3 regions of the Streptomyces sp. NPDC058045 genome follow, and region 2 is predicted to be linked to each of the others. Evidence: riboswitches for the same ligand, from Rfam matches in the RefSeq annotation. Region 2 holds a riboswitch; each other region holds the start of a gene.
The links. Region 2 has a riboswitch for cyclic di-AMP ahead of ACFVST_RS15995 (transglycosylase SLT domain-containing protein). Riboswitches for the same ligand answer to the same signal wherever they lie in the genome.
Positions count from the first base shown of each region.

Region 1 (9,960 bases), on a different contig from region 2:
ACGGCGACGCGGTGATCCTGCTCCAGGAGATGCTGCCGCCGGACTCGCTGCACGGCCTGCGGGTCTACTTCCCCGACCCGTGGCCCAAGAAGCGGCACCACAAACGGCGGCTGATCCAGCCGGAGTTCCTCACGCTGGCCGCGGCCCGGCTGCGGCCCGGCGCCCTGCTGCACTGCGCCACCGACTGGGAGCCGTACGCCGAGCAGATGCTGGAGGTGCTCTCGGCGCACCCCTCGTTCGTGAACACGGCGGCGGACGGAGGGTTCGCGCCGCGTCCCGGTTTCCGGCCGCTGACCCGTTTCGAAGGGCAGGGCCTCGACAAGGGGCACCCGGTGCACGATCTGCTGTTCCGGCGCCGCTGACGGTTCGGGGGGCCGGGCTCCGGAGGTTCGGTCGGCGTCGCGCCGTGCGGCCCGCGCCGGTTACCGTCGAGCACGTGTCCGCACGACCCCCGCTCCCGCCGCCCCAGGGCCACCGGCCGTCCCCCGGAACGCGGGCCGTGCCACCGGGGACGCGGACGGTACCGGGAGGGTGTCCGCACTGGTGGCAGCGGCGGGCGATACGGGCCTCGGCGCTGAGCGTGCTGCTCGCCCTGTCGGGGCTGGTGATCCTGGCCCTGGTCCGGGAGCAGACCGGCACCGAGGGCTTCCTGGTGGGGCTCGGTCTCTCGGTGCTGCCGGTGCCGCTGCTGATCGCCTCGTTCCGCTGGCTGGACCGGGTCGATCCGGGGCCGTGGCGGATCCTGCTCTTCGCGTTCTCCTGGGGGGCCTGCGCGGCGGCGCTGATCGCGATCGTCGCCAACAGCTTCGCCACCCACTGGATCGCCACCGCCACCGCGGACCCCTCACGCGCCGGCACCTGGGGGACGACGGTGATAGCGCCGGTGGTGGAGGAGTCCGCCAAGGCGACCGCGGTCCTGCTGGTGTTCCTCTTCCGCAGACGCCACTTCGCGGGCGTCGTCGACGGCGCGGTGATCGCCGGACTCTCCGCCTCCGGCTTCGCCTTCACCGAGAACGTCCTCTACCTCGGTACGGCCTTCGGCAGCGACCGGCTGACCGGGGACAGCGGACTGTCCTCGCTGACCGCGGCCACGTTCTTCGTGCGGATCGTCATGTCGCCGTTCGCGCACCCCCTGTTCACCGTGCTCACCGGCATCGGCTTCGGCCTGGCCGCCGCCTCCGCCCGCTCCCTCCCCCGCCGGCTGCTGCCACCCGCCGCGGGACTGCTGCTGGCGATGGGCCTGCACGCCGCCTGGAACAGCTCACCCAAGCTGGGCGACTACGGTTTCGTCGCGGTGTACGCGGCGCTGATGGTGCCGGTGTTCGCCGTGGTGACCTGGCTGGTGGTGTGGACCCGGCAGCGGGAACTGCGCACCGTCCGCACCGAACTCCCCGCCTACACACGGGCCGGCTGGCTCGGTCCGCAGGAGCCGTGGGCGCTGGGTTCGATGCGGGCCCGGCGGCTGGCGCGGGACCGGGCGCGGCACACCCCGGGCGGCGGCCGCCCCGCCGCACGCACGGTGTCCGAGTACGAGGCGTACGCCACCTCGCTGGCCTTTCTGCGGCACCGCACCCGGCGGGCCGGGCGTCCGGGGCCCGACTACGCGGCGCGGGAGCGGGCGCTGCTGCACGAGTTGTGGTCGCGGCGGGCGGTGGCCGGGCCGGCCCTGGAGTACGCGGCGCGGGCGGCGGCCCCGGTGCCCGTCCCACCGTGGGGCCCCTGGCCCGCCTGGGACCCCCGCACCGCACCCCACCCCCACCTCAACCCGTACGCACACCCGTCTCCGCTCCCGTATCAGCACCCGTATCCCAATCCGTACGCGCAGCCGCCCGCCCCGCAGCGGTACCCGGGCGGTGCGGGAACGGGCGGTGCCTGAACGGGCTTTGCGCGGGCGGGTGTTGGGGGCGGGCGCAGGCCGGCGGCCCTGGCGTCGGGGGGGTGTCGCCAGGGCCGCCGGGGTGTGGGGTGTCAGGGGTTGATGCCCTTGTTCTGGAGCCAGCCCAGCGGGTCGATGGCTCCGGCGCCGCCGGGGTGGACCTCCAGGTGGAGGTGGGGGCCGGTGACGTTGCCGGTGGCGCCGACGCGGCCGATGGTGTCGCCGGTGGTGACCTTCTGCCCGGCGCTGACGTTCAGCGAGGACTGGTGGCAGTACCACAGCTCGGTGCCGTCATCGAGTTCGAGGACGGTGCGGTAGCCGTAGGCGCCGGCCCAGCCGGCCTCCTTGACGGTGGCGGTGTGGATGGCCTTGAGGGGGGTGCCGGTGGGGGCGGCGAAGTCGAGGCCGGTGTGGTGCCCGGAGGACCACATGGCGCCGGGGTCCCCGAAGTGCGAGGTGAGGGTGTAGGAGACGGCGGGGAGGCTGAAGCTCTTGGCGAGCTTGGCGAGGCGCTCCCGCTCCCGCTTCTTCGCGGCCTCCTCGGCGGCCTTCTTCTTCGCCGCCTCCTTCTTGGCCTTGATGTCGTCCGCGGCCTTCTTCTGCTGGCTGGCGGCCTCTTCGGCGGCCTTCTGCGCGGCGGCGTCCTGGGCGGCGGCAGCGGCGGCGGACGAGGCGTGGTCCTGCTGTTGCTCGGCCTGCTGGAGGATGCGGCTGCGCAGTGCCTCACCGGCGTCGGTGGTGCCGTCCTCGGTGTCGGTGGTGGTGAGCCCGGCGCCGGTGAGCGGTGCGGCCTGGGTGGTCGTCTCGTCGCCGGAGTCGTCGGAGATCAGGGAGCCGACGCCGGGCAGTGACTTGGCGTCGGGCAGGGAGTCGGTGACGGTCGACAGGTCCGGTACGGAGACGCTCACCGGGGGCTTGCCCTGCGCGGAGGCTATGCCGCCGGCGCCGACCGCGGCGATCACGCCGACGCCGAGGACGGTGGAGGAACGGGCCAGGCCGCCGCGCTGCTTGGCGACACGGTGCCGGCCGCGGACCGGGCGGACGGTGTCCTCGGTGGGGTTCCACTCCTGATAGTCGTCCTCGGCCTCGGGCTGCTCGGGGCCCGGGTAGGCGTCGAAGTAGGCGGTGCCGTGGCCTTCCGCCTCCCACTGGTCCTGGTAGGCGCCCTGGTGCTGGTAGGCGCCGCGGGGGGCGGGGACGGTGAAGGCGCGGGTGCTGCCGTAGGGGTCGAACCCGTCGGGGAAGGCGCCGTGGGGGTGGGGCGCGTAACGGGGCTCGGGGGCAGGGCGGTTGGACGCCACGGGGGCGTGCTCCTTTCCTTCCTTCTCGCCTACCGGGTTAGCTGACGGGTTCGGAGCAGGAAGGTCTCCTACCGGCTTCCTTCACACAGGCAGGGAAGGAGGCCGGATTCACCCCAAGTTGGTGGTTCCCCGGTTCCCTTGCGGGATTCGGCGCGTGCGCACGGAGCCGACGCTGGTGACGGCTGGGACGACCGCGCTGCGTTATCGAACGTTAATAGACGAGGGGGTTCGATTCCAAGCCGTTCCGGCTGATCGTTGACGGCGGGGCAGCGGACTTTTCGGGGCACCTGCGGGCGGATGCGGCCGAGTTGAACCGCGTTCCGCGAAGTGCGCGCTTCTGACGGGTGCTCAGTTCCGGTGCGCAGCGGCGTCGCACGGTCACCCCTGGTAACGCGGGCCTCGCCTGCGGCTCTTTCACCGCGGCCGGATGCCCTCCGGGCCGGTCCACGGGGTGATGGGGCGGCGTACCGCGAGTAGCGCCAGGTCGTCGGTGGACCCGTCGCCGGTGTAGCGGCGGACGTCTTCGACGAGGGTGGTGAGCATGGCGCCGGGGGTGCGGAAGACGCGGCCGGTGAGAAAGGTCACGGGATCGTAGAAGGTTCCGTGACGGTCGCGGGCCTCGGTGAGGCCGTCGGTGAAGAGGAGGAGGGTGGCGCCGGGCGGGAAGTCGGTCTCGGTGGACCGGTCGGGCCGGCCGCCGAGGTCGCCGAAGCCCAGCGGGAGCGCGGCCTCCGCGGGCGGCAGTTCGCGGAGTCTGCCGTCGACGGCGAGGAGCAGCGGGTCGGGGTGGCCGCGGTTGAGGAGCCGCAGCCGGGATTCGCCGTGCGGGATCTCGACGAGGACGGCGGTGGCGAAGCTCTCCAGGGCGGCGTCCCGGCCGGGGCCGGTGGCGGGTTCGTCGCCGTAGCGCAGGACGGCGTCCCGGCTGAGGGCCCGGTCGAGTCGGCGGGCGACGGCCTCCAGGGTGTTCTCCCATTCCGCGGCCTCCCGGAAGGCGCCGATGACGACGGCGACGGCGCCGACCGCGTCCATGCCCTTGCCGCGTACGTCGCCGAGGACGATGCGGATGCCGTGCGGCGTGTCCTGCACGGCGTAGAAGTCGCCGCCGATGAAGGCCTCCGCCTGGGCGGCCTCGTAGCGGGCGGCGATGTCGAGGCCGGCGAGGCGGGCCGGCGGTGCGGGCAGTACGGCGCGCTGTGCGGCTTCCGCGACCTGCCGTGAGGAGGCGAGCAGGGCGTCGCTGCGGCGTACTTCGCGGTTGATGAGGACGGCGAGCAGGCTGACGACGAGGAAGGTGGCGATCCCGCTGACGCCGCGGGTCTGGGCGATGTCGCCGACGTCGAGGCGGCGGACGATCATGATGGCGAGGGAGGCGAGTCCGATGAGCACGGTGCCGCGGAGCCGGTAGAAGGTGGCGGCGACGAGGGGCGGCGCCACCAGGACCGGCACCACGCTGTAGCGGACCGGCACCACGGCGACGACCAGGGCCGACACGGCGATCAGCAGCACCGGCAGGGCGCGGACGAAGTTCTGTTCGGTGAGGAGGCGGCTGGCCGTGTGGGGCACCGGGCCGGGCTGCCCGTTCTCGTCTGATATTGGCTGGCCCACCTGCGTCTCCCGCCGCCTCGCGCCCGCTGCGGCGCCCCGTACAGGTTCTCCCGCCGCGGCCGACCCGGCGACCCGTGCGGTCCGACCGGTCTACGGGGTCCGGCCGGGAACGCACCGAGGGGCCGGAACCATTTTCTGGTTCCGGCCCCTCGGCCTTCAGTAGCGGGGACAGGATTTGAACCTGCGACCTCTGGGTTATGAGCCCAGCGAGCTACCGAGCTGCTCCACCCCGCGTCGATGAGTTGAAGTGTACGCCATTCGCGGGGTGCCGCGCACATCGCGCCCGGCAGGTCACTTCCCGGGGCTGTCGTCGTGGGTGAGGGTCTCCCAGGCGACGAACAGGTCGTCGGTGCCGGCGGGCCGGGTCCTCCGGTTCAGTTTGTCGGTCTGCGGCAGCGACAGATGGAGCCGGTTCTCCAGGTGGTTGGCGTCGACCTCCAGGTCGGGGCCGAGGGTGCGTTCCACCTTGCCGCCGCAGAGCCAGCCGGGGGCGCGGGCGCCGAGCTGGTAGCGGGAGTGGAATTCCAGGGCGGCCTTCAGCCGGTCCTTCACCCCGGAGTACAGGTCGACGCCCTGGTGCCAGGCGGTCTCCGCGATATGCCCGGTGGCGGCGAGCGAGTAGCCGACGTGCATGAAGTTGCGGCAGGTCTCCTGCCCGAGGCCGTCGGCGTAGACGTTCTGCCCGAACCAGTAGGTGTCGATCTGCCGCGGGGTGCGGGAGCTGCTGCCGGGCACCGTCCTGGGGCTCTTCCCGTCGGAGGAGAGGTAGAAGTACGCGGGGACGCGGGACTTGAAGCGGGCGAGGGAGGTGTCGAAGGTGCGGTGGTCGTCGAGGAAGACGGCGATGGCGATGGCGGCGTCCGTCATGGCGAGGTCCCAATTGCCGTTGTAGTCGGGGACCTTCTTGTCGACCTCGGGCAGGTACGCGGTGCGCAGCATGGTCTCGAAGCGGTGCACCCGGGGCTCGGGCCAGCCGGCGCCGGTGTGGCGGACGATCTCCGCGGCGCGGGCCCAGGTGGAGCCGGCCCACGCGGTCTGGAGTCCGGCGTTGCCGTCGGTGTGCCGTTTCACCTCGGCGGACCAGGCGTCCATGATCTGCTCGGCTTTGGCGGCGTGCTGCCGGTCGCGGGTGATGTACCAGAGGAGGGCCTGGGTGTAGGCGGCGACGGCGTCCTGGCGTTCCTCCACGCAGCCGTGTCCGGGGCGGGTGTCGGGTGGGCACTGCACGGTTGCGAAGGGGGTGGCCCGGTAGGCGAGGGAGCCGTACTTGCTGTCGCGCATGGCGAGGTAGGAGGAGAGCCAGGGCTGCTTGCCGGCGTTGACGCGGTCGCGTGCGGTGTCGAGTTGGGCTTTGCTGACGACGACTCCGGGGTGGTGGAAGTCGCCGTTCCCGACGGGCTTGGCGTGGGCGGTGGTGCTCGCGCCGGGCAGGGTGCCACAGGAGGCGAGCAGCGAGACCAGCAGCGGCACCAGCAGCAGCACCAGCGGTGCACCAGGGCCTCGGGCCTGCCCGAGACGCACCCGTGGGTGCTGCCGTGCCGTCGTCATCTCCACCTCCGGGTAGGGGTGGCGGACCGGTGCGGCCCGCCGATGCCCTCTGGCAGCGTGCCGCGGGATCGGCGGGTGCGCAGGGCGGGTTGCGCCGTGCGGGCCACGCCGCAACCCGGGCGGCGGAGGAGGAGGTGGTCGCGGGTCAGTCGAGGCCGGCGGAGGCCAGCCACTTCTTGGCGGCGTCCATGGGGTCCTGATGGTCGTTCTGTACCTGGGTGTTGAGCTTCAGCAGGGTCGCGGTGTCGAGCTTCGCGGACACCGCGTCCAGGACGCCGGCGGCCTTCTTCGGCAGGTCCGCCTTGCGTACCAGCGGGACCACGTTCTCGAATCCGAAGAGGTTCTCCGGGTCCTTCAGGGCGAGGAACTTGTTCTTGGCGATGCCGGGGTCGGTGGTGAAGACGTCACCGGCCTGGATGTTGCCGCTCTTGAGGGCGGCGGTGGTGAGGGGGCCGCCCGCGTCGAGTGCCTTGAACGACTTGAACTCCACGCCGTAGACGGACTTCAGGCCCTTGAGGCCCTGGTGCCGGGGCTGGAACTCGGGTGAGCCGCCGATGACCAGGCCGGGTGCGGCCGCCTTCAGGTCGGCGATGGTGGACTTCTCCGTCAGGTGGTACTTCTTCGCTGTCTCGGCGTTGACGGTGACGGCGTCCCGGTCCTGTGCGGGGGAGGGCTGGAGGAGGGTCAGCTTCTTGTCGAGCTTCGCCTTGACGGCGGTCTGGGTCTCGTCGACGGTCTTGGGCGCGGCCTTGCTGTCGAGGTAGGCGAGGAGGGCGCCGTTGTACTCGGGCAGCACGGTCAGGGTGCCGTTCTTGATGAGGCCGTAGGTGGTTTCGCGGCTGCCGATGTTCGGCTTGTAACTCACCTTGATGCCCTGGGACTTGAGGGCTTCGCCGTAGATGTCGGCGAGCAGGATGGACTCCGCGAAGTTGTTGGATCCGACGACGACGGTGCCGCTGTCCGCCTTGTCGTTCTTCAGCGGGTCGTCCCCGGCGGAGTCACCGGAGGAGCCGCAGCCCACCAGTGCGGCGGCCAGTACGGCCACGCCTGCGAGGGTGCGCGTACGGGTGTGTGCGGTTGCGTTCACGGTGTCCCATCCGGGTCTGGGCGTCGGGTGGGGCGCGCCGGTCGCGGTGCGCTCCTCGGACCGATCAGATCACCGCGTTCGGCGCCCACACTCGTCCCGGTGCCCCTTCTTGACCAAGATGTGATTGTTGACCCCCCGGGGCTGCTGTCAATTCCTGGCGGACTCGTGCGCATCAGCTTCCGTTGTGGCTACGCTCGGAGCCCGCTCAGCACGATCGACCCTTCTGACGGGCCGTGGCGGAACCGGCCGGCCCGACCACCGGCCCGGCGCCGCACGGCCACCGCCCAGTCCCCCGAGGAGGCCTTGGTGCCTGCGCACCGGACAGACGCGCCGGGACAACCCCCCGGCACCATCAGGCCGTTGGTGCGCCGCCGTGTGTCCGGCCTCCTCGACCGAGTCCCCTTCCGGCGCAAGCTCGACGCACTGTTCGTGGTGCCGCTGACGGTGGTCGCCGTACTGCTCGGCTACACCGGCTACGACCAGATCGTGCAGGCCCGTGCCGCCGCGGCCACCGCCCAACTGGTGCGGGACAGCGCGAAGGTGGCCGAGTTGGTGGACGCGGTGCAGACGGAGCACCGGCAGGCACTGGTGCTGTCGCTGCGGCACGCGGCGGCCGCCCCGGAGGACCCGAAGCCGTCCACGGCGCGCTTCCGTGCCGCGCAGCACGACGTCGACTCCCGTGTGGAGCAGGTGCGTTCGGCGTTCGGTGAGCGGCTGCCGCGGTCCGAGGCACAGGCACTGAGGGCGCTCGGCGGGCTGACCAGCCTGCGCCGCTCGGTGGAGGAGGGCCCGATCCCCGCCGACAACGTCGACCCCGCGTACGGCACCGCCGTGGACGAGCTGCTCACCGGGCTCGGGTTCGGTGACTCCCGGTCCGTCACCGGTGCCTCCGCCAGCGGTCTCCTGGACGCGCTGCTGCGGGCCGACACCGCGCACGCCGCCTTCGAGACCAGTGTGTTCTCCGCACGCACCGGCGACCCCAACTCCCTCATCGAGTTCACCGGCGCCGTCGGCGACTACGAGCAATACACGTACCAGGCACGGCGGTTCACCCGGTTCGCCAGCCAGCAGCAGGGCGCGGAGCTGGCGGAGATCGAACGCAGCGCGTACCAGGCGCAGATCGCTCAGCACTACGCCGCGCTCCAGGTCGACCCCAGCGGCCTGGTCGCGGACAGTCCGGCGGAGGTCAAGGCCGCGTTGCGGGAGGCGCTGCGGGCCGATCCGACGTATGAGCGGCAGGCGCGGAACCGGCTGCGTATCGTCCGCTCCCTCATCGGGCAGATCGCCGCCCAGACCGAGCGGGCCTCGGACACCGCCTGGTGGCGGGCGACCGCGCTGCTGGGCGGCTGCCTGCTGGCGTTCGCAGGCTGGATCACGTTCACCTGGATGACGCGCCGCTCGATGATCCGCACCGTGGCCGCGCTCACCGGCGCCGCCGAGTCCGTCGCGGAGGCCGCCAAACGTGAACTGGCCCGGGTGGACGACACCTTGGGCGACGCCGACGACGACGCCCCGCCCAGACTGCCCGCGCTGCCGGTGCCGGTACGGGACGAGATCGGCGCGCTGGCCGAGGCGTTCAACCAGGTGCAGGTCACCTCGACCGACCTGCTGGAGCGGCAGATCGTGAGCCGCCGCAACATCGCGGAGATGTTCGGCAACGTGGGCCGCCGCGTCAGCAACCTCACCGCGCGCCAACTCGCCCTGATCGACTCGGTGGAGCGCGGCGAGACCGACCCGTCGGTACTGGAGCGCCTCTACCGCATCGACCACATCGCGGTCCGCCTCCAGCGCAACGCGGACAGCCTGATGCTGCTGGCGGGGGTCCGGGACGCGAGCTGCGACGCGGAGCCCACCCGCCTCAGCAATGTGGTGCGCGCGGCGCTGGGCCAGATCGAGTCCTATCAGCGGGTCAGCCCGCGCGCCGAGGGCGATGCGCTGATCGCGCCGGACGTGGTCGGGGACCTGACGCTGATGCTGGCCGAACTCCTGGAGAACGCCGTGACGTTCTCCCCGGAGGTGAGCCGGGTGGATGTGGTGCTTCGGCCGCACCGCGGGGGCCACGCCTCGGACGGCGCGACCGTGGAGATCATCGACCACGGTCTCGGGATGAGCGACGAACGCCTCGCCGAGGAGAACGCCCGGCTGGTCCGCCGGGAACGCCTGGACCTGATGCCGACGAAGGTCCTCGGCCTCTTCGTCGTCGGCAGCCTGGCCCGGCGCTGGGGCATCCGGGTCGTCCTGGGCCGCACCCCGGGCGGCGGCACCACCGCCACCGTCACCGTGCCCGCGACCCATCTGCTGCCCACCGACCCGGTCACCGCGGCCCCGCTCCCGGTACGGGCCCCGGGCACCGGATGGCGGGCGGCGAACCCCCGCGCCGGGCTCCGGGAGGCACTGGACGGGCCCCAGGTCCCCGCCCAGGCCCGCCGTCCGGACGTCGCGGCCCGAGGCGGCGACCGGGACCTCCCGTCCCACGGCCACCACCCCGACCTCCCGCCCGGCCTCCCGCCCGGGTGGTTCCCGGACGACGCCCCCGAATC
Region 1 covers NZ_JBHVRR010000053.1:16,168-26,127, forward strand. The annotation lists gene trmB (tRNA (guanosine(46)-N7)-methyltransferase TrmB) at 1-362, shown strand, start outside; gene ACFVST_RS24690 (PrsW family intramembrane metalloprotease) at 500-1,876, shown strand; gene ACFVST_RS24695 (M23 family metallopeptidase) at 1,969-3,177, opposite strand; cyclic di-AMP (ydaO/yuaA leader) riboswitch at 3,189-3,340, opposite strand; gene ACFVST_RS24700 (PP2C family protein-serine/threonine phosphatase) at 3,592-4,785, opposite strand; tRNA gene ACFVST_RS24705 (tRNA-Met) at 4,946-5,019, opposite strand; gene ACFVST_RS24710 (alginate lyase family protein) at 5,077-6,333, opposite strand; gene ACFVST_RS24715 (ABC transporter substrate-binding protein) at 6,479-7,420, opposite strand; gene ACFVST_RS24720 (ATP-binding protein) at 7,784-9,960, shown strand, end outside.
Region 1: linked by a shared signal. The riboswitch ahead of ACFVST_RS24695 (M23 family metallopeptidase) and the one ahead of ACFVST_RS15995 (transglycosylase SLT domain-containing protein) in region 2 are both predicted to bind cyclic di-AMP.

Region 2 (9,960 bases):
CCGTCTTCGTGCCCGAGGCGTGGCCGCTGAGGGTCGGCGCCTTCGACGCGGAGGGGCGGCCGAAGACCACGCCGGAGCTGGTGCAGGACGTGGCGGGGCCGTGCTGCTTCGCGGGTGACCTGGTGGCACGGGGGCGGGAGCTGCCGGAGCTGGCGCCGGGCGATCTCGTCGCGCTCTATGACACCGGCGCCTACTACTTCTCGACCCACTTCCACTACAACAGCCTGCCGCGGCCCGCCGTCTGGGGTTTCGTCCTGGACGAGACGGGAGCGGTGACCTTCGCCGAGGTCAGGCCCGCGCAGACGGTGGCGGAGGTGCTCGGCGAGAGCGGCGCGGCACAGGCGGCGGCGCTGACCGGGCTCGGCGGCGGACGTTCCGGCTGAACTCGGAGGGCGGTGGAGCGGTCAACTCCCCTGTGGAGAACCGGAGTCGGAGGTGTCGCCGGGGACGCCGAGCTGGGTGAGGAGGGTGTGCCAGTGGGCCTCCAGGCGGGACAGGGGGAGGCCGCGCTCATGGATGAGGTGGTGGGCGAGGGCCGGGTCCAGGGCGCCGAGGAGGGTGTGCGCGAGGAGCAGGGTGTCGCCGAGGGCCGCCCCGGCCTCCCGCAGCAGCAGCTCCAGATGGGAGAGGCGGAGCCGGGTCGCGGGCACGGTGAGGCTGCGCAGCGGGTCGGTGCGGGTGGCGAGGACCAGGTCGTTGTGGTCCCGCTCGTGCCGCAGCACCGCGGGGCCGAAGGCATGGAGCCGCTCGGCGGCGGGGGCGCCGGGGCCGACGGGGGGCGGGCCGGTGAGGAAGGCGGTCTGGAGCTGGATCTCGCGGTGGTCGAGGAGGGCGAGCAGCAGGCCGGTGCGGTCGCCGAAGCGGCGGAAGAGGGTGCCCTTGCCGACGCAGGCCGCGGTGGCCACGGCGTCCATGGTGAGCTGGGCGGCGCCGTGTTCCGTGACCAGTCGGGACGCGGCCTCCAGCAGGCGGCTGCGGTTGCGGGCGGCGTCCGCGCGCAACGGGCTCTCGCCGCCGGGCGGGATCACGGGGAGGCCGGACGGTGCGGCGCCGGACCCGGGCGGGGGCGGTGGGAGGCCGGTCATGAACCCAGCGTAACGTCTTTCCGGGATTAAGTGGACCGTGGTCCGGATAGGTGCTACAACTTTAAACGGACCTCGGTCCGGTTGGTAGCCGTCGCCCCGGGGACGGCCCGCCCGTCGTACCGCAGTCCCCTTATCCGCACGCTCCACCGCCCTACCGCCCTACCCACCGATCCGTCCTCGGACGCCCCCGCGCGTATCGATGACGCCCTTGCCTTCAGGAGTCCCCCCATGTCCATACGCATCCTCGCGCTCGTCGGCAGCCTCCGCGCCGGCTCCCACAACCGCCAGTTCGCCGAGACCGCCGTCAAGAACGCGCCCGAGGGCGTCGACATCTCCCTCTACGAGGGCCTGGCCGAACTGCCCTTCTACAACGAGGACATCGACATCGAGGGCAGCGTCCCGGCCGCCGCCGCCAAGCTGCGTGAGGCCGCCGGTCGGGCCGACGCCGTCCTGCTCTTCACCCCCGAGTACAACGGCACCATGCCCGCCGTGCTCAAGAACGCCATCGACTGGCTGTCCCGCCCCTTCGGCGCCGGCGCCCTCAGCGGTCTCCCGGCCGCCGTCGTCGGCACCGCCTTCGGCCAGTACGGCGGGGTGTGGGCGCAGGACGACGCCCGCAAGTCGCTGGGGGTGGCCGGTGCGCATGTGCTGGAGGGCGCCAAGCTGTCCATCCCCGGCTCGGTGACCCGCTTCGCCGAACTCCACCCCGGCGACGACGCCGAGGTGGTGACCGGCCTCACCGAGGTCCTGCGCCACATCACCGAAAAGGCCGAAGCGGCCGCCTGACCGGCCCGGCATCCGGACTCCGTATCCGGCATCCGTAACCGTTGCGCCCCTCCCTGCCCGGGAGGGGCGCAACGGGTTTTTGCTCCCGGTGCGGCCTACATGAACACCCGTACCGGCAGGGCGGCTTCGGGGACGCGGCCCCGTTGCGTGCGATTACATGTGCCATGTCAGGCTATGCGTTGTATGGGCGTTTTAGGGCATTGATGGGGTAAGTGTGCAGTCTGGGTTATCCGGGTAACTTGTGGGCTCATGGCCGTTGTTGGGTGATGCGCGGTGTTGGTCGGGGTCGTGAGATGGGTCACGGGGGAGTGGGCGGTGGTCGAGGGGTGGTGGAATCGGCGGGCCGTCATCTTCCTTTCCCGGATGCAAAGTTGAAGCAAGTGCCCGGAAGTGGAAAAAGCGATCTTTCCTTTTTGGATCATTGCCGCGCATTGTGCTGCGAATTCAGGACTTGTTCGCCCGGATCGGTCTCGCTTACGGTCACGGAACTCCGGACGGAACGCCTAATCCTGCCGCCGACCGGAATCCGTAACCGATCACTTACGGGCAGGAGCGGGGGAACCAGGTAAGTCGCCGTTCTATTGCGGAACGGCTTGGGGTGAAGCCGTGTGCGTCCATACGGCCGGGCATCTCCAGCCCGAACCCGACAGCTCACCTCGCAGGCGCCGGAGAGGAATTCGCCATGCCCGCAAAGGGTAAGCACCGCCGTGCCGGGATCCGTTCGCTGAAGCGCACCCTGGCCGTCGCCGGCACCGGTGGTGCCGCACTCGTCCTGCCGCTGGTCACCGTCGACACGGCATCCGCCACCCCGTCCGCACCGCAGGTCAGCGTCAAGCACACCGCGGCCCACACCGCCGCGGCGAAGTCCGCCGGCACCATCTACGCGGTGGTGCACGGCGATTCGCTTTCGAAGATCGCCCACAAGCACTCGGTACGCGGCGGCTGGCACAAGCTGTACGAGGACAACCGCCGTGCGGTCGGCGGAAATCCGAACCTCATTCACCCCGGACTCAAGCTGACGATCGGTGGGAAGGCCGCCGCGCCCAGCGCCGGAAAGTCCGCCCCGAAGAAGGCCGAAAGCTCCGCGAAGGCCGAGCGTTCCGCCGCCAAGAACCGCGCCAACCGCTCCGAACGGCGCGCCCCGCGCACCGCCACGAAGAGCAAGGTCGTCACCGCTGCCGCGAAGACCTACAGCAACAACCTCGACGGCTGGATCCGGGAATCCCTGGATGTCATGGCGCAGCATGGCATTCCCGGTTCCTACAACGGCATTTACCGCAATATCATCCGCGAGTCCGCCGGTAATCCGATGGCGATCAACAACTGGGACTCCAACGCCGCGAAGGGCACGCCCTCCAAGGGCCTGCTCCAGGTGATCGACCCGACCTTCCAGGCGTACCACGTGCCGGGCACCTCCCTGAACAGCTACGACCCGGTGGCCAACATCGTGGCCGCGTGCAACTACGCCGCCGACCGCTACGGCTCCATCGACAACGTCAACGGCCCCTACTGACAGGCCCGTTGACGGCAGTAACCGGCGTCCCCTCGCCCGACCGGCGCCCCCTTCCCACCGCGGCACACGCGGCGGTGAAGGGGGCGCCGATCGTCGTCAGGGTCCCGGGGGCGCGGTCCGGCCGGTGGCGGGGCGGGCGAGATCGAGGGCCCGGCAGGCCAGCCACAGGTCGTGGCGGGCGCTCGGACTGTGCAGCAGCGAGCGTTCCAGCAGCGCCTCCAGCCGGGTGAGGCGCTTGCGGGCGCCGGGCACGGAGATGCCCAACTCGGCGGCGGTGGACGGCAGATGGGCACTGTGGCGGAGCCAGGAGTGCAGGGTGGCGGCCAGTGCGGCCCCGGCGGGCTCGTCGAGCGGCCGCAGTTCCTCCGCGGCCCAGGCGGCGAACTCGGGGCGGGCCAGCAGATCGTCCAGGACCGGCGCGGGCCCGTCGCCGGCGGTGGCGGGGTGGGGTCTGCCCGGGGTGGCGCGGATCCGGAGGGCGAGGGCCAGCGCCGCCTGGTCGCCGAGCCGCGCCAGGTCCAGCCCGACCAGCTCCTCCACCAGCCGCAGCCGTACCGCCAGTGTGTTGCGGTGGATCTTCAGCTGGCGGACCGCGCGGGAGGAGAACGACAGCCACGAGGAGAGGGTGGCCGCCAACTCCTGCCCGTCGGGGTCCTGGCCACGCCGCGGCACATGGTCGCGCAGCGGGGCCAGCAGCTCGTCCGCCCAGCGCGAGCCGGCCGCCCCGACGAGCAGCGCGGGATCGCCGCCGCTGCCGAACCGGGCCCGCCGCCCGGCCTGTTCACCGGCGACCGCCAGCGCGTGGAAGGCCTGCGCGTAGCCGGTGGCGATGTCGACCAGCGGCACCGGGTGGCTGACCCCGACCACGCAGTCCGCGGCCTCCTCGGTGATCTCCGCGTCCAGTGGTTCCGCGGCCCGGTCGGGCGGCGAGGGGGCGATGACGATCACATGGTGGGAGTAGACGGGGCAGCGCACCACCCAGGCCCGGCCCTGCCACAGCCGCCGGCACACCTCGATCACCGCGTCCCGCCGCGGCTGCGGGCAGCGCACCACGTACAGCGCGGCGTGGTCGGGGAGTTGGGGGCGGAGGGCGCCCGCTATGCGGCGGGCGGCGGAGAGTTGGCCGGTCATCAGGAGGTGCAGGACGGCCTCGCGGTTGCGGGCCTCGGCGAGTTCGACCCGGTGCCGCTGCTCCTGGGCGCGCTCGCTGGTCCAGCACAGTCCCAGCGGCACGGTGAGATCGGCCAGCAGTACGGGAAGCCCCGCCGGTATCGGGGTGCCGATCACCAGGGCGAGCAGCGGGGCGCCGGTGTCCGGGTCGGCGGCCGCGTCCAGCGGCAGCAGGAAGGCGGTGCGGCCGCCACCGCCGAGGGAGACGGAACGCAGTCCGCGGTCGGTGAGCCGGCGGGCGGCGGCCGCGGCCAGTTCCGCCGCCTTCCCGTCCTCGGCCCGGTCGTGCGGGGGATGCCGGGCGAGTTCCCGGCCGTCGGGGGTGAGCAGTGCGGCCCAGCCGCCGGTGCGCCGGACCAGCCAGTCCAGGAGTCCCTTGCTGCCGCCGGAGCGGGCCAGCCGGTTCATCCGGAGCAGGTCCTCGGCACGGCGCCCGCCGTACCCGGCGGCGTCCATGCCACCGCCGTGCCGCGTCCCGCCGCCGTCCACCGCTGCCCCACTCCCGTCCCGGCGCCCCGAGGGTGTTCCTCTCCGGTGAGCGGGTCCGCTATGGCCCAATGGCGCCGGACCTGCGACGATACCGGTTACCTACGGGTTTGTAGGGGTCGAGGTGGCCGTCGTCACTGTGCGCGGTGAAACCGCCCTCGCAGATCACCGTGCGAGATGATCCTCGAACTGGCGAGCGGTCCGCTCTACGATCGGCCTGGGCCGGGGGAGTCAGGGGAGTCCCCCAGGCCAGGCCGGGTGCGGGACAGGGGGCAGCGGTCCGCGGGGGTGGCCACTGGAGGTTCCGCCCCGGCCCATCGACTCCGCGCCGGGCGCCGTCAGTTCCGCCAGGTGCCGCGGAGCGCGGAGACGGCGAAGCCGGGGCTGAAGGCGACGGCCACCCCTGAATCGCCGTCGGCGGGCGGGGTGTTGTGGAAGCGCTCCAGGATGCCGAGGATGCTGGGGCCGCCGCGGTTGCCCTCCTCGGCGAGGAGTTCCCTGGAGTGCCGGGTGTCGGCCGGTGCCAGGCCCAGGCCGGTGGCGACGTCGTCGATGATGACGGGGCTGCCGGGGTGGATGACGGCGAAGTCCGGGGAGGCGCCGGAGAGCCAGTCCCGCAGATGCGGCATGGAGGCGTCGGCGGCCTTCTTCGCGGCCTTGGTGCTGTCGAAGTGCAGCCCGCGCTCGTCGATCCGGCCGCGGTAGCGGTCGGTGGTGTCCGGGAGCAGCAGTTCCAGGGTGGAGTCGGAGCCCACGGGGTGCTCGACGGTGAGGCCGGGCCCGTGCCGTTCGGTGGAGACCACGCAGGCGGCGGCCGAGTCACCGAACAGCGCCTTGTAGATCATGCTCTGCATGGAGTCCTGGCGGTGGTTGTAGACGGCGCTGATCACCTCGGAGACCACCACCAGCACCTTGCTCCCGGGCCGGGCGCAGGCCAGTTCCGCGGCCCGGATCAGTGCCTGTACGCCACCGCCGCAGGCCAGGGTGGTCATGGCGAACCGCCGTACGCCGGGCGGCAGTCCGAGCCGGTTGGTGAGGTGGACGTCCAGGCCGGGCACCGCCCAGGAGGTGGAGTGCGAGGTGATCAGCGCGTCCACGTCGCCGGGTCCGATGCCGGCGGTGTCGAGGGCGAGCAGGGCGGCGTCCTGGCCCATCCGGAGGGCGTCGGCGAAGGCGGACTCGGCGCGTTCGGTGATCCCGGCGTCCCCGGCCACCACCGGGGAGTCCAGCGGATGGCAGAAGTAGCGGGTGTCCACACCGACTCCGGCGACGATGCGCAGGATGGCGCCGAGGCGCGGGTGGTCGGCGTGGTGGGATCTGATGTCGTCGAGGATTTCCTGAGTGCTGACCTTGTGGCGGGGGAGCACACTGGCGGGGCGGGTGATGTGGGCCGGCACGGGCAGACTCCCAAAAGTGATCGAGATAGCAAACCTCTCGATCAAAGTACGGCAATTTGACTGCGTCTTTGCTGAACTCCTGAACATTCGTACGAGAGTGAGGAGTTGTGCCGTGTGTGAGCGGTGCGTGCCGTGCGCATGAGATGTGTGCGCGGTGTGTGCGATGCGGCAGAGAGTACCGGTGGTGCCGGGGCGGGGATGGTCAGGGCGGGGCTCAGGGGCCGCAGAGGGTGCGCGGCGCCCGCAGGTCGTGCCGGCGCCGGTGCGCACCCGCGCGGCCGGGCCGCCAGGCCAGTATCGCCAGCGCCGCACCGGGGGAGTTGACCAGGCCGGCGCTACAGATGTCCACGAAACCATCGCCCAACTCGGGGTGGTGCAGCGGCCGTTGGGCGCCGTCCGGGGACGGCACCGTCACCAGCCCGGTGTCCTTGTACAGTGGCCCGGCCTTGGGGTCGGCCAGCACCAACTGCTCCAGGCGGGCCAGTTCGGGATCGCCGGGCCGCTCCTGCACGGCCCGCCGCAACTGCGGGAAGATCCACGGCGCCCAGGACCGCTCCCAGTCGAGCAGCATCCGGTGGCGGGCCGGGTCGACGGCCATGTAGTGCAGGACGTTCGTCGGGGGGTTGCCCTCGAAGAGCGCCTCGAACTCCCGGTTGAAGGTGATCAGATTCCAGGCGGCGTCGGCGACATAGGCGATCACGCCGCGGATCTCGCGGACCGCGTGCCAGGAGGCGGGGACGACCATTCCGGCGTCCTCGTGCAGCGGCGCCGGGTACTCGCGGCGGGTCAGCCAGTAGAGATGGGTCCACTCCTGCTCGGTCATCCGCAGCAGGACGGCGAGTTCCTTCAGGTACTGCGGTTTGGGGCGTTCCAGGCGGCCGTTGACGAGGCGGCTGTAGGTTCCGCGGGCGCGCTGGGTCAGCTCGTCGATCTGCTCCTGGCTCAGCCCCTGCACGGGGCGGCCGACACCGCTACGCTCCGAGTAGCCGAGGGTCGCGGGGTCGATGGAGGAACGGCAGTCCTCCAGGAGCTTCCTCAGTGCGGCGGTGTCGCCGGTCGAGAGCTGCACCCGTTTCCCCGTTTCCGTCGACGGGGCCGGCCCGGCCCCGGAGATATCTGCAGTGGTTTTACGTGGAAAGACGTGTCGTCAGCCGCCAGACTCTCAGGGTCGCTGTGAAATTTGCACAGTGTCTGTTGCATCACTGACGTAAGGAACTTCGCAATGCGTTCCGAATCCGGCATCACATCTGGCCGGTCCGTGCTCATCACCGAAGGCCATCGGGAGACGTGTCAGGGGATCGCGGCGGCGCTTCAGGAGCACGGTGACCGGGTGGCCGCCACCTACACGGACAGCAGGCCCGCCGTGCCCGCCCTCTCCTTCCCCTGTGATGTCACCAGCCCGGCCGACGTGGAGCGGGCGCTGACCGGCGTCGAGGAACTGCACGGCCCCGTCGAGGTGCTGGTCGCGTCGATCAGCCTCAGCAACGACATGATGCTCCGCTCCGCCGACGAACGCTTCGTCTCCGTCTGCGACAACCATCTGATCGGCAGCTTCCGCCTGATCCGCGCCGCCCTGGCGGGTATGCGCGAGACCGGCCACGGCCGTGTCATCTTCCTCAACACCGAGCACCCCGCCGAACTGCCGCGCCGCTACGGCGCCTCCGAGGCCGCGCTCAACGGCTTCATCAGCACCGTCGTCCGCGAGGAGGCCCGGTACGGCATCACCTGCAACGTGGTGACGGTCTCCGCCCCCCGGCGCACCGCCTGGGGCGAGCCGCCGCAGGGCCAACTCCGGGACCAGCAGGTGTCCGCGGCCGTACTGGCGCCGATGTTCTCGCCGCAGGCGCAGGCCGCCGCGGAGACCGTGAAGTTCCTGGCCGCGGAGAGCGCGGGCACCATCAACGGCGCCAACATCCCTGTGGACCGCGGTTTCCGCATGGTCTCCTGACGGCCTGCCGGTCATCGGCCGACGGCGCCTCAGCGCCCGGCCCGGTCAAGTGCCCCGGGCAGCCCGGCCAGTTCCCTGGCGTCCGAGGCCTCCTGGGGCCGCTGCGCCGGACGCAGCCGCACGAAGATCATCTCGTATCGCACGGCGCACTCGACGAGTTGGGGCTCGCCGCGCGGCTTGCGCTGGCACCGGTACGCGTAGAGGTCGCCGTCCTCTCTGCTTCTCACGATGACCACGACCTCGCCGAAGAGGCGGGTGACGGTGGAGTCTCCTGGGTTCGGGATCGCCGTGACCAGGTCGACCATGTGCCAGCCCGATCTGATGGCGGCACTCAACTCGCGCTGTATACGCCGGTCTGCAGGGGGTGTCATATTCCGCGACGGTAATCCCGGCCGGAAAGCCTTGTCGATGGCCCGGAACCCCGCGAAGCCCTGATCGACTGCTTTCGGACAGAGCTTGGGTGAAAATCGACGGTCCGTTCCGAGCCGCCTCCACAAACCCCCGCACTAAGAATTTCTCCTGCCCAACTCCGCGTATCACCACCGCCTTTGCGCCAATCTCCTGCGACTTACCGCTCCTGCCGCGGCGACGGCTCCGCCGCCCGGCCCGGGCGGCGGCCGACGGCCCGGCCGGTGGGGGAGAATGCGGCGCGCGGTGCGGTGCCGGGCGGGCACGGTGCCCGTATCGCCGGTACCGGGACGCCCGTTGGGGAGGAGTTGCACCATGGCGGAAGCGGAGGCGGCCGTACCGCGCAGGCTGGCCGACGTACGGGAGCTGACCGGGGGCGCCCCGGGCTCGGGTGGGGCGCTGTGGCGGCTGGCCGAGCCGGGCCGCCAACTCGACGCCAACGTGGTGCACTTGCCGCCCGGCCGCCAGGTCGAACCGCACGCCGAACCGGACCTGGATGTGCTCTTCCTGGTCGTCGCCGGCACCGGCGCCCTGGACGCCGACAGCGGCACCGAGGAACTCGCCGAGGGCGCCCTCCTCTGGCTCCCGCACGGCTCCCGCCGCGCCCTGCGGGCCGGCCCCGACGGCCTCTCCTACCTCACCGTCCACCGCCGCCGCCCCGGCCTCACCATCAAACCGCGCCCCAACTAGGCCGTGTCGTGTGGATCTCCGTGGCGTCGCGTGCCCTGGCACGCTCCCCCAGCCACCGCTGGGAGGTGCCCCCACTCGCCACACCGGCCAAACGCCCAAGTACGTCCAGTACGAGGGCGGGCGGTCGGGATGGACGAGGTCCGCACGGCGTCCCGGCTGCCGCTGAAGCGGATCTACCGGTTCTTCGCGGGCAAGGAGGAGCTGGTGGTCTCCGTGCTCCGGCGGCGCGACCAGCGCCGGCGGAAGGCTGGCCGCCCAGGTGGAGCAGGCCGCGGACCCGCGAGCGGGTGCTCGCCGTCTTCGGCTGGCTCGCCGAGTGGTTCGCCGAGCCCGGCTTCCGGGGCTGCGCCTGGATCAACGCCCACGGCGAACTCGGCCCCTCCTCGGCGGCGGTACTGGCCGAGGTCCGCGCGCACAAGCGGGCCTTCCGCGCGCAGATCGCGAGGTGGGCCGAGGCCACGGGGCTGCCCGTCGCGG
Region 2 covers NZ_JBHVRR010000022.1:67,152-77,111, reverse strand. The annotation lists gene ACFVST_RS16010 (diaminopimelate decarboxylase) at 1-383, shown strand, start outside; gene ACFVST_RS16005 (TetR/AcrR family transcriptional regulator) at 405-1,085, opposite strand; gene ACFVST_RS16000 (NAD(P)H-dependent oxidoreductase) at 1,314-1,871, shown strand; cyclic di-AMP (ydaO/yuaA leader) riboswitch at 2,395-2,549, shown strand; gene ACFVST_RS15995 (transglycosylase SLT domain-containing protein) at 2,554-3,384, shown strand; gene ACFVST_RS15990 (helix-turn-helix domain-containing protein) at 3,481-5,010, opposite strand; gene ACFVST_RS15985 (PhlD) at 5,379-6,437, opposite strand; gene ACFVST_RS15980 (helix-turn-helix domain-containing protein) at 6,652-7,506, opposite strand; gene ACFVST_RS15975 (SDR family NAD(P)-dependent oxidoreductase) at 7,660-8,385, shown strand; gene ACFVST_RS15970 ((2Fe-2S)-binding protein) at 8,415-8,756, opposite strand; gene ACFVST_RS15965 (cupin domain-containing protein) at 9,109-9,483, shown strand; gene ACFVST_RS15960 (hypothetical protein) at 9,771-9,960, shown strand, end outside.

Region 3 (9,960 bases), on a different contig from region 2:
TGACAAGTTCGCAGGAGTACGGCAATCTAGCCATTGCCAAGTTCACGGCTCCTCGTGAACCCGGCCCCACCACCCATGCCCAACCGAACACCCACGGAGACCCCCATGACCACCACCCCAACTCCCGCACCCACACCCGCGATCACCCCCTCAGCCACCCACACCGACCCTCCCCCCGAACCAGACCTCGCCCAAACCCGCCGCATGTGGCACCTCCTCGAACCACTCCACGCCGTCCTCTACCACGCACCCCAAGCCTTCGAAGAAGCCGCCGCCCTCGGCTACCCCACCGGACAACGCTGGCCCAGCTACTTCCCCTACCGCGCAGCCCCACTCGGCCACGCCACCCCCACCCAAGTCACCGCCGCCTTCTACAGCTTCGCCCCACACACCGTCGAACAACACCTCACCCACGCCTGGCACACCGCCCACCCCCACGACGTCCTCAAAGCCCGGGAACGCGCCATCGACCGCACCTACCGCACCCTCCTCGGCAACCGCGTCACCAGCCCCGAACTCATCGAAGCCGCCCACCTCGCCCGCCGTGCCGCCCAAGCCGCACCCCTCGCCGGCCGCACCCTCGCCGCCGCCCACGCCGCCCTGCCCTGGCCCACAGCACCCCACCTCCAGCTCTGGCACGCCGCCACCCTGCTCCGCGAACACCGAGGCGACGGCCACATCACCGCCCTCCTCACCGCCGACCTCGACCCCGTCGAAGCACTCGTCTCCTTCGCCGCCATCGGCGCAGCCCCCGAACCCGCCTTCGCCGGCCGCGGCTGGACCCAAGAGGAATGGACCGCTGCCCGCACCCGACTCACCGATCGCGGCCTCATCGACCCCACCGGCACCGCCACCGACGCCGGCCACGTCCTACGTGCCCGCATCGAAACCCACACCGACCACCTCGCCCACGGCCCCTGGCACACCCTCGGCGCCACCGACACCGCCCGACTCGCAGACCTGCTGGGCGAGTTCTGGCTCCGCATCCTCAGCTCCGGCCTGCTCCCCGCAGACAACACCCTCGGCATAGGCCGAGTCTGACCCACCGCCACCAGCCGCCCCACCAGGCGCAGACCAGCACCCCACCAGCGGATACGGTAACGGCGTCCGTACCACAACAGCAGTCGGGGAGGGGCGCCGTGACACGCGCAGCAGCAATCCGGGACAGCCACACCAACCACACCCGCCGGGCCCGCCGCACCGGCACCCGGATCGCCATCGGCACCGCAGCCCTGCTGCTCGCCGCCACCGGATGCACCGAAGAACAACAAGACAAGGACACCGGATCCGGCGGACCGCAGAGCAAAGCGGGCAGCGCCCTCGCCACAGTCGACGAGCTCACCGTCAAAGACCGCGGCCCCACCACCGGATACGCCCGCAACCGCTTCGGCAGCGCCTGGGCCGACACCGACTCCAACGGCTGCAACACCCGCGACGACATACTCCAACGCGACCTCCGGCAAGTCGCCTTCAGCGACGGCGACTGCAAGGTGGTCTCCGGATCCCTCCACCCCGACCCGTACTCAGGAAAGGACGTGAACTTCCGCCGCGGCCGCAGCCTGGTCGACATCGACCACCTCGTCGCACTGTCCGACGCCTGGCAGAAGGGCGCCAGGCAGTGGGACGCCAGCAAACGCATAGCCCTCGCCAACGACCCGCTCAACCTGCTGGCCGTCGACGCCGGCCCCAACCGCAGCAAGGGCGACGGCGACACCGCGACCTGGCTCCCGCCCAACAAGAACTACCAGTGCACCTACGTAGCCGGGCAGGTCGCCGTCAAGAAGAAGTACGACCTGTGGGTCACCGCCCCCGAACGCGACGCCATGCGCAAAGTCCTGACCACCTGCCCCGACCAGAAACTCCCCACCGGCGGCAACCCGACCCAAGCCCCGGAACGCTTCCACGCCCGCTGACGGCACGGAGCACCCAAGGGAAGGCAACCAGGACGAACGGCTGCCCGGAGGGTGAGTGAGCGCTGGCAGGTGTGGCCGTAGGAGTCGGCGCACGGGCAGGCGCGTACAGGCGGGCGCGCACGGGTGGGGGCGGCCGCGGGGGAGTGGAACCACTGGGGGGGGGAGGGGAGGGGGAGGGGGTCCCCCCCCCAGAGGAACCAGCTCGTTGGTCGAAGCAGTGCTGTCGAATCAGTGGCCTGAGCCACTCCGACTGCCTACCATCGATCACCGCTGGACTTTGTGCACCGAAGCACAATCTCGCCGCCGGGAGGCTCTCTTGCACCGCCGTCGTCGCCGTACCGCGCTCGTCGTTTCCTCCGCTGCCATGCTGGCCGCGGCTCCGCTGCTGACCGCCTGCGGCAGCGATACGCACCCTGGCGCCGCGGCCGTGGTGGGTGGTGAGCGGATCTCCGTGGCGCAGTTGCAGGGCAGGGTCGGGGAGGTGCGGGCCGCGCAGCGTTCTGCGGTCCAGGACGACTCGCAGTACCAGCAGGTCGTGGCGAGGTCCGGGAGTCTGACGCGGGACACCTTGCAGTCCATGGTGCGGGATCGGGTGCTGCACAAGGCGGCCTCGGATGCCGGGGTGAAGGTCAGTTCCCGGGATGTGCAGGCGTTGCGTACTTCCATGGAGCAGGGGGCGGGTGGCCCGAAGGCGCTGGAGGCGACGTGGTTGCAGCGGTACGGGGTGGCGCCGGAGCGGCTGGACGAGAGTCTGCGTACGGAGGCTGAGGCGCGGAAGCTGTATGACCGTCTCGGGGTGGATGGGAGCGGGGCGGCGGGGCAGGCCGCGTTCTGGAAGCGGTTGTCGGAGGCGTCCAAGTCGCTGCGTATCGACCTCAATCCGCGGTACGGCGCCTGGGACGACACGAAGAGCACTCGGGCGGAGGCTCGTACTCCGTGGCTGAGGGATGTGTCGGCCGCACCGCGGAAGCAGGCGTGAGCGGTGTAGGCGGCCTGACCGGTACGGGCGCCGTAAGCGGTAGCGGCTACTGACCCTCGGGCGCCCCTGGCCCCGCCCCTACCGCTCCCCCGCCCCTCCCCTCGTGACCTTCGGGTTTCTGGCACGGTCCGGCGTGGGGCGTGGGTGGGTTACGTTCGAGGGGTGATGAGTTCGAGCGCTTCCTCTTCCTCTCCGGTCCCTGCTTCCCCGGTTCCGCCGTCTTCCGAGGCGGGGCGGATCGTGCTGCTCACCACCAGTCATCGGGTGGCGCCGGGGTTGCTGTCGTGGCAGGCGTGGCGGTTGTTGCACGACGCGGATCGGGTGGTGTGTTCCGATCCGGCGCATCCGCAGCTTCCGTATCTGCGGGAGGCGGGTGTGCCGGTGGAGGAGGTCCGGCTCGGCGCGCGGGAGTTGGTGGATGCGTGTGCCGGTGGGGCGACGGTGGTGGTGGTCGCTGTGGGGGAGGGCGAGCCGGAGTTGACGGACGGCTTGGCTCGGCTGGCGGGATCGGGGCGGGTGGACATGCCGGATCTGGAACTTCTGCCCGCTTCGTACGATCTGCCGGGGGCGCGGTTGCTGGATCTGGTGCAGGTCATGGATCAGATCCGGATGGAGTGCCCTTGGTCCTCGCGGCAGACGCATGAGGGGTTGGCGAAGTACGCCATCGAGGAGGCGTATGAGCTGGTGGAGGCGATCGAGGAGGGGGATCGGGCCGAGTTGCGGGAGGAGTTGGGGGATGTCCTGCTGCAAGTCGTGTTCCATGCCCGGATCGCCGAGGACGGACTGCCCGCCGACCGCCCTGACGCCGATGGCACCCAGGCCGGGACCGAGGCCGAGGAGGAGGCCGAGGTGGCGGCCTTCTCCATCGATGATGTCGCGGGCGGCATCGTCGCCAAGCTCATCCATCGCCATCCGCATATTTTCGGGGACGCGGTGGCGCACACCCCGGAGGATGTCCGGGAGTTGTGGCTGGGTGCCAAGGCGGAGGCGAAGCAGCGGGAGTCGGTGACGGACGGGGTGCCGTTGGGGCAGCCGGGGTTGGCGCTGGCGGCGAAGCTTGCCTCGCGGGTGCGGACGGCGGGGCTTGAGGTGCCGCTGCCTGCGGGGAGTGGTCTGGGGTACGAGTTGCTGGCGACGGCGGTGCGGGCGGAGGCGGAGGGGGTCGATCCGGAGGCTGCGCTGCGTGTGGCGGCCCGCGCGTACCGTGATGCGATCCGCGCGACGGAAGCCGCCCACCGCTCCTCCTGAGCCCATCCCCTCCTGAGCCCAGTGCCCCTCCTGGGCCCACCGCCCCCTGGCCCCGTCCCCCCCGGTACCGTCCCCTTCATGCACGACGAGTCCCGTACCGGTCCGCCTTCCGCCCCTGTCCGCTCTCCGGAGTTGTCCGGGTGTCCGGAGTTGTTTTCGTGGGAGTTCGCGGCGGATCCGTATCCGGCGTATTCGTGGTTGCGGGAGCATGCGCCGGTGTTCTGGACGCGGTTGCCGAGTGGGGTGGAGGCCTGGTTGGTGACGCGGTATGCGGATGCGCGGGTGGCGTTGGCGGATGGGCGGTTGAGTAAGAATCCGGCTCATCATGATGAGCCGGCGGACGCGCGGGGTCGTACGGGTATTCCGGGGGAGCGGAAAGCCGAGTTGATGACGCATCTGCTGAATATCGATCCGCCGGATCACACGCGGTTGCGTCGGCTGGTGTCGAAGGCGTTCACTCCTCGGCGGGTGGCTGAATTCGCGCCGCGAGTACAGGAGTTGACGGATGGTCTGATCGATGCTTTCGCGGTGCGGGGGGAGGCGGATCTTATTCATGAGTTTGCTTTTCCGCTGCCGATCTATGCGGTGTGCGATCTGCTGGGGGTGCCGCGGGAGGATCAGGATGACTTCCGTGACTGGGCGGGGATGATGATCCGCCATGGGAAGGGTCCGCGGGGTGGGGTGGCCAGGTCGGTGAAGAAGATGCGGGGGTATCTCGCTGAGTTGATTCACCGGAAGCGGGAGGATCCCGGTGACGATCTGATTTCTGGTCTGATCCGTGCTTCGGATCACGGGGAGCATCTCACCGAGAACGAGGCGGCGGCGATGGCGTTCATTCTGCTGTTCGCCGGTTTTGAGACGACGGTGAATCTCATCGGCAACGGGGTGTTCGCGTTGCTGACGCATCCGGAGCAGCGGGGGTTGTTGCAGTCGGCGCTGGTTTCCGGGGATGCGGGGGAGGCGTTGCTGGAGACGGGGGTCGAGGAACTGCTGCGTTTTGACGGGCCGGTGGAGATGGCGACGTGGCGTTTCGCGCGGGAGCCGTTGGTGCTGGGTGGGCAGCGTATTGCGGCGGGTGATCCGGTGTTGGTGGTGCTGGCTGCGGCGGATCGGGATCCGGAGCGGTTCGAGGGGCCTGAGTTGCTGGATCTGGCGCGGGTGGACAATCAGCATCTGGGATACGGGCACGGGATCCACTACTGCCTGGGGGCGCCGTTGGCGCGGTTGGAGGGCAGGGTGGCGTTGGGGACGTTGTTGCGGCGCCTTCCCGATCTGCGGTTGGCGGTGGATTTGTCCGATCTGCGGTGGCGGGGCGGGTTGATCATGCGGGGTTTGCGGACGTTGCCGGTGGAGTTCACACCGTCCGCTGGTCAGAGGGTTTCTGACGTGCCGTCATGAATGTGATGTGTGCGTTATCGCTGATGCATCGACTTGTGACAGGTGTTCGACCCGGCTACGTTCACTGGTGACCTGGGTGAGTTGTCGCCTTGGTTGTCACCTCTGTCACGCGAAAGGCAATCAGATGCTTTCCGGGAACGGTCGGCACCGCCGCCCCCGCCAGGCCCCTGCTCTCGTCGTCGCGGCGGGGGTGGCCGGCTCCGCCATCGCCATCCCGCTGCTGGGCGCCTCCGGCGCGCACGCGGCGACCGCTGCGACCTGGGATCGCCTCGCCGACTGTGAGAGCGGCGGATCGTGGAGTGCGAACGAGCACAACGGCTACTACGGGGGGCTTCAGCTTTCGCAGAAGGTGTGGGAGTCGTACGGCGGTCTTGATTTCGCGCCGCGGGCGGATCTGGCGAGCCGGTCTCAGCAGATAGCCGTGGCGCAGAAGGTGCTGGCCGACAAGGGGCCGCAGGCGTGGCCGAGTTGTGCGCTGGTGCCGGGGCTCGGCAAGATCGCTGGGGGCGTGGGGGTGGACCCGGGCGCCACCGCCGAGTCCGCTTCGCCCAGTTCGTCCGCTTCCCCCGAGACGTCAGGAGGTTCCGGCGGCTCCGATGACTCCGGTACCGCCAGCGACAAGCCTGAAGCCTCCGGATCGCCGGACTCGTCCCAGTTGCCCGACTCATCCCCCTCGCCGGACTCCTCCGGCTCCACCGATGCCGCCGACCCCGCGGGCTCCTCCACTCCGTCCACCGGTTCCGCAGACAAGAACCACCGCGAAGGCGACACTTCCGACAACTCTCGCCCCGCGGACGGCACTTCGGCCGCGCCCACCGAATCCGCCCCCGCCGAATCCGCCCACCCCTCCGGCGGCCCCACGTCCGCCGACCCGGCCGGTTCCGGCCGCCACCGCGGTGGCGCCGCCGACGAGGGCGGGGCCCGCGACTCGTCCGGCCGCCACGCCTCCCGTGACCAGGCGCATGGCGAGGGAACGGGTGAAACGGATGAAGGGGACGGAACGTACAAGGTGCGTCCCGGGGACACGTTGTGGGCCATCGCGGGTGACCACGGGGTCGAGGGCGGATGGTCCGCGCTGTATGAGCGGAACGAGGGAATCGTGGGGAGCGATCCGGACCTGATCGTGCCTGGCCAGACCCTTGATCTTCGTCTTGAATCGGGCGAAACGCAGCGGTAGTTCGCCACTGGATGCCCGTTTTGGGATCGGTGAGAGATGAGTCTCAGAAGCCCTGATCGTCTTTGAATTTCCCGCCCCGGGCTGCTTACGGTCGAGACCGCTCGCCACCGCGGGCACCCTCGGACGCCCCGCCGAATCCTGCCGGCGTCCGAACGGGAACAGTCGTCGCGTCAAGCGCCGAAGGCAGGAGCGGGGGACCCAAGGTAAGTGCCGGGCCCGGCCGTTGGAGGGCTGAGCGGAGACGCGCAGCCGCCCGACGGAAGGTCAGGTCCGGCTGGGGGTGAAGCCGTGCGCCAGGTCGCACGGCCGGGCAATCCTCCCGGTGGCTCGGAAGCGAGCCCGGGAGACCCACCGGCCCGAACCCGACAGCTCACCTCGCAGGCGTCGGTGAGGGGATCACTTCATGCTGCGTTCCAAGGGCAAGCACCGCCGTCCTTCGAAGACCACCCGGGTCGCCGCGCTCGTCGGTGTCACCGGTGCCGCCGTGGCCGTGCCGCTGATGGCCGCCGGTTCGGCCTCCGCCGCCACCGCCTCCGAGTGGGACCAGGTCGCCCAGTGCGAATCCGGCGGCAACTGGTCGATCAACACCGGCAACGGCTTCTACGGCGGCCTGCAGTTCACCAGCTCCACCTGGGCCGCGTACGGCGGCACCCAGTACGCGCCGCGTGCCGACCAGGCCACCAAGGCGCAGCAGATCGCCGTCGGTGAGAAGGTCCTCGCTGGTCAGGGCAAGGGCGCCTGGCCGAACTGCGGTACCGGCCTGTCCAGCACCCCGTACGGCGGCGGTTCGCAGCAGGCGCCCAAGCCGCAGGCGCCGCAGCAGCAGGCCCCGAAGCAGGAGCAGACCCGCCCGGCGGCGCCGAAGCACGCGGACCGCTCCGAGCACCGTGCGGCGCCCAGCCAGAAGAAGACCGTCGAGACCCCGACCGGCAAGAAGGTCAAGAAGGGCGACGGCGAGTACAAGGTGAAGAAGGGCGACACCCTCAGCAAGATCGCCAAGGCGCACCATGTCGAGGGCGGCTGGCAGAAGCTGTTCAAGCTGAACGACGACATCATCGACGACGCCGACTTCATCTACCCGGGCCAGCAGCTCCACCTGAGCTGAACCACCCCGCGGCGCACTCCATGACCGGCCCTCGCCCCGGCGCGTGACACCCCCCGCACGTGCCGGGGCGAGGCCGTCCGTGTGCGCGCCCCCGCCCCTGCGCCACCAGTCGGAGAGCGCCCGGAATCCAGCCGGACGCCGGTCGGGAAGCGGCCGGAAACCATGTGGACTTTGCCCTGGTTCCGGATCATTCGGGCCTGATTTCGTCCCAGGGGACGGGCGGGCGGCGGACCGACCGCCGCGGGCCGGTTAGGCTCGTGCCGCGGGGCGAGGGCGATCCGGCTCCGACCCCGCACCTCCAGCGTCACATCCCAGAAGGAGATGCTCGTGCCGTCCATCGACGTCGTCGTAGCCCGGGAAATCCTGGACTCCCGAGGCAACCCCACGGTCGAGGTCGAGGTCGGCCTCGACGACGGCAGCACCGGCCGTGCCGCCGTCCCGTCCGGTGCCTCCACCGGTGCCTTCGAGGCCGTCGAGCTCCGCGACGGCGACCCCAACCGCTACCAGGGCAAGGGCGTCGAGAAGGCCGTCCTGGCCGTCATCGAGCAGATCGGCCCGGAGCTGGTCGGCTACGACGCCACCGAGCAGCGCCTGATCGACCAGGCGATGTTCGACCTGGACGCCACCGACAACAAGGGCTCCCTCGGCGCCAACGCCATCCTCGGCGTCTCGCTTGCCGTGGCGCACGCCGCCTCCGAGGCCAGCGACCTGCCGCTGTTCCGCTACCTCGGCGGCCCCAACGCGCACCTGCTGCCGGTGCCGATGATGAACATCCTCAACGGCGGTTCGCACGCGGACTCCAACGTCGACATCCAGGAGTTCATGATCGCGCCGATCGGCGCCGAGTCCTTCTCCGAGGCGCTGCGCTGGGGCGCCGAGGTGTACCACACCCTCAAGAAGGTCCTGAAGAACAAGGGCCTCGCCACCGGTCTCGGCGACGAGGGCGGCTTCGCGCCGAACCTCGGTTCCAACCGCGAGGCGCTCGACCTCATCCTGGAGGCGATCAGGGAGGCCGGCTACGCCCCCGGCCAGCAGATCGCCCTCGCGCTCGATGTCGCCGCCTCCGAGTTCTACCAGGACGGCAAGTACCTCTTCGAGGGCAAGGAGCGCTCCGCCGCCGAGATGACCGAGTACTACGAGGACCTGGTGGCCTCGTATCCGCTGGTGTCCATCGAGGACCCGCTGTTCGAGGACGACTGGGCGGGCTGGAAGGTCGTCACCGACAAGCTCGGTGACAAGGTGCAGCTCGTCGGCGACGACCTGTTCGTCACCAACCCGGAGCGTCTGGCCCGCGGTATCGAGGAGGGCTCCGCCAACGCCCTGCTGGTGAAGGTCAACCAGATCGGTTCGCTCACCGAGACCCTGGACGCCGTGGAGCTGGCCCAGCGCAACGGCTTCAAGTGCATGATGTCGCACCGCTCCGGCGAGACCGAGGACGTCACCATCGCGGACCTCGCGGTCGCCACCAACTGCGGCCAGATCAAGACCGGCGCCCCGGCCCGCTCCGAACGCGTCGCCAAGTACAACCAGTTGCTGCGCATCGAGGAGATCCTCGACGACGCCGCGGTCTACGCGGGCCGCTCCGCCTTCCCGCGGTTCAAGGCGTAACGCGGGCCGCCGCCGCCCGCCGGCGACACCTTGAGGTAGGCCACGTCCCCGCACCCGGTCCCGTACCGTGTGCGGGGACGTCCGCGCGTATCGGGGAGGCGGGAGCAGATGGCCGGAAAGGACCGGGAGGCCCGGGACCGGTTCTCGACCGCGACCAGGCTGCGGCTGCTCGGCGAGCAGACCGCGGCCCGGGTGTACCGCTCCCAGACCCGCCGTCAGGCGCGCCGCTCCCGCCTCACCGGCCGTGCCGCGCTCCTCGCCCTGGTCTTCTGCTCCCTGATCGTCGCCCTCGCCTACCCGATCCGCCAGTACGTCTCCCAGCAGGCCGAGATCGGCGACCTGCGGCGCCAGCGCAACGAGGAGCGCGAGCGGGTCGACGAACTCCGCGACCAGAAGGCACGCTGGAGGGACGACGCCTACGCGGAGCAGCAGATCCGCAAGCGGCTGCATTACGTACGGCCGGGGGAGACCGGCTACACCGTGGTCGGCCCGGAGGGCGCCCGCCTCCCCGGCGCGGACCGGGGCGACCCGG
Region 3 covers NZ_JBHVRR010000010.1:27,737-37,696, reverse strand. The annotation lists gene ACFVST_RS08950 (hypothetical protein) at 205-1,041, shown strand; gene ACFVST_RS08945 (HNH endonuclease family protein) at 1,212-1,913, shown strand; gene ACFVST_RS08940 (SurA N-terminal domain-containing protein) at 2,230-2,892, shown strand; gene ACFVST_RS08935 (MazG family protein) at 3,058-4,140, shown strand; gene ACFVST_RS08930 (cytochrome P450) at 4,219-5,538, shown strand; gene ACFVST_RS08925 (transglycosylase family protein) at 5,663-6,715, shown strand; cyclic di-AMP (ydaO/yuaA leader) riboswitch at 6,881-7,114, shown strand; gene ACFVST_RS08920 (transglycosylase family protein) at 7,119-7,820, shown strand; gene eno (phosphopyruvate hydratase) at 8,142-9,428, shown strand; gene ACFVST_RS08910 (septum formation initiator family protein) at 9,537-9,960, shown strand, end outside.
Region 3: linked by a shared signal. The riboswitch ahead of ACFVST_RS08920 (transglycosylase family protein) and the one ahead of ACFVST_RS15995 (transglycosylase SLT domain-containing protein) in region 2 are both predicted to bind cyclic di-AMP.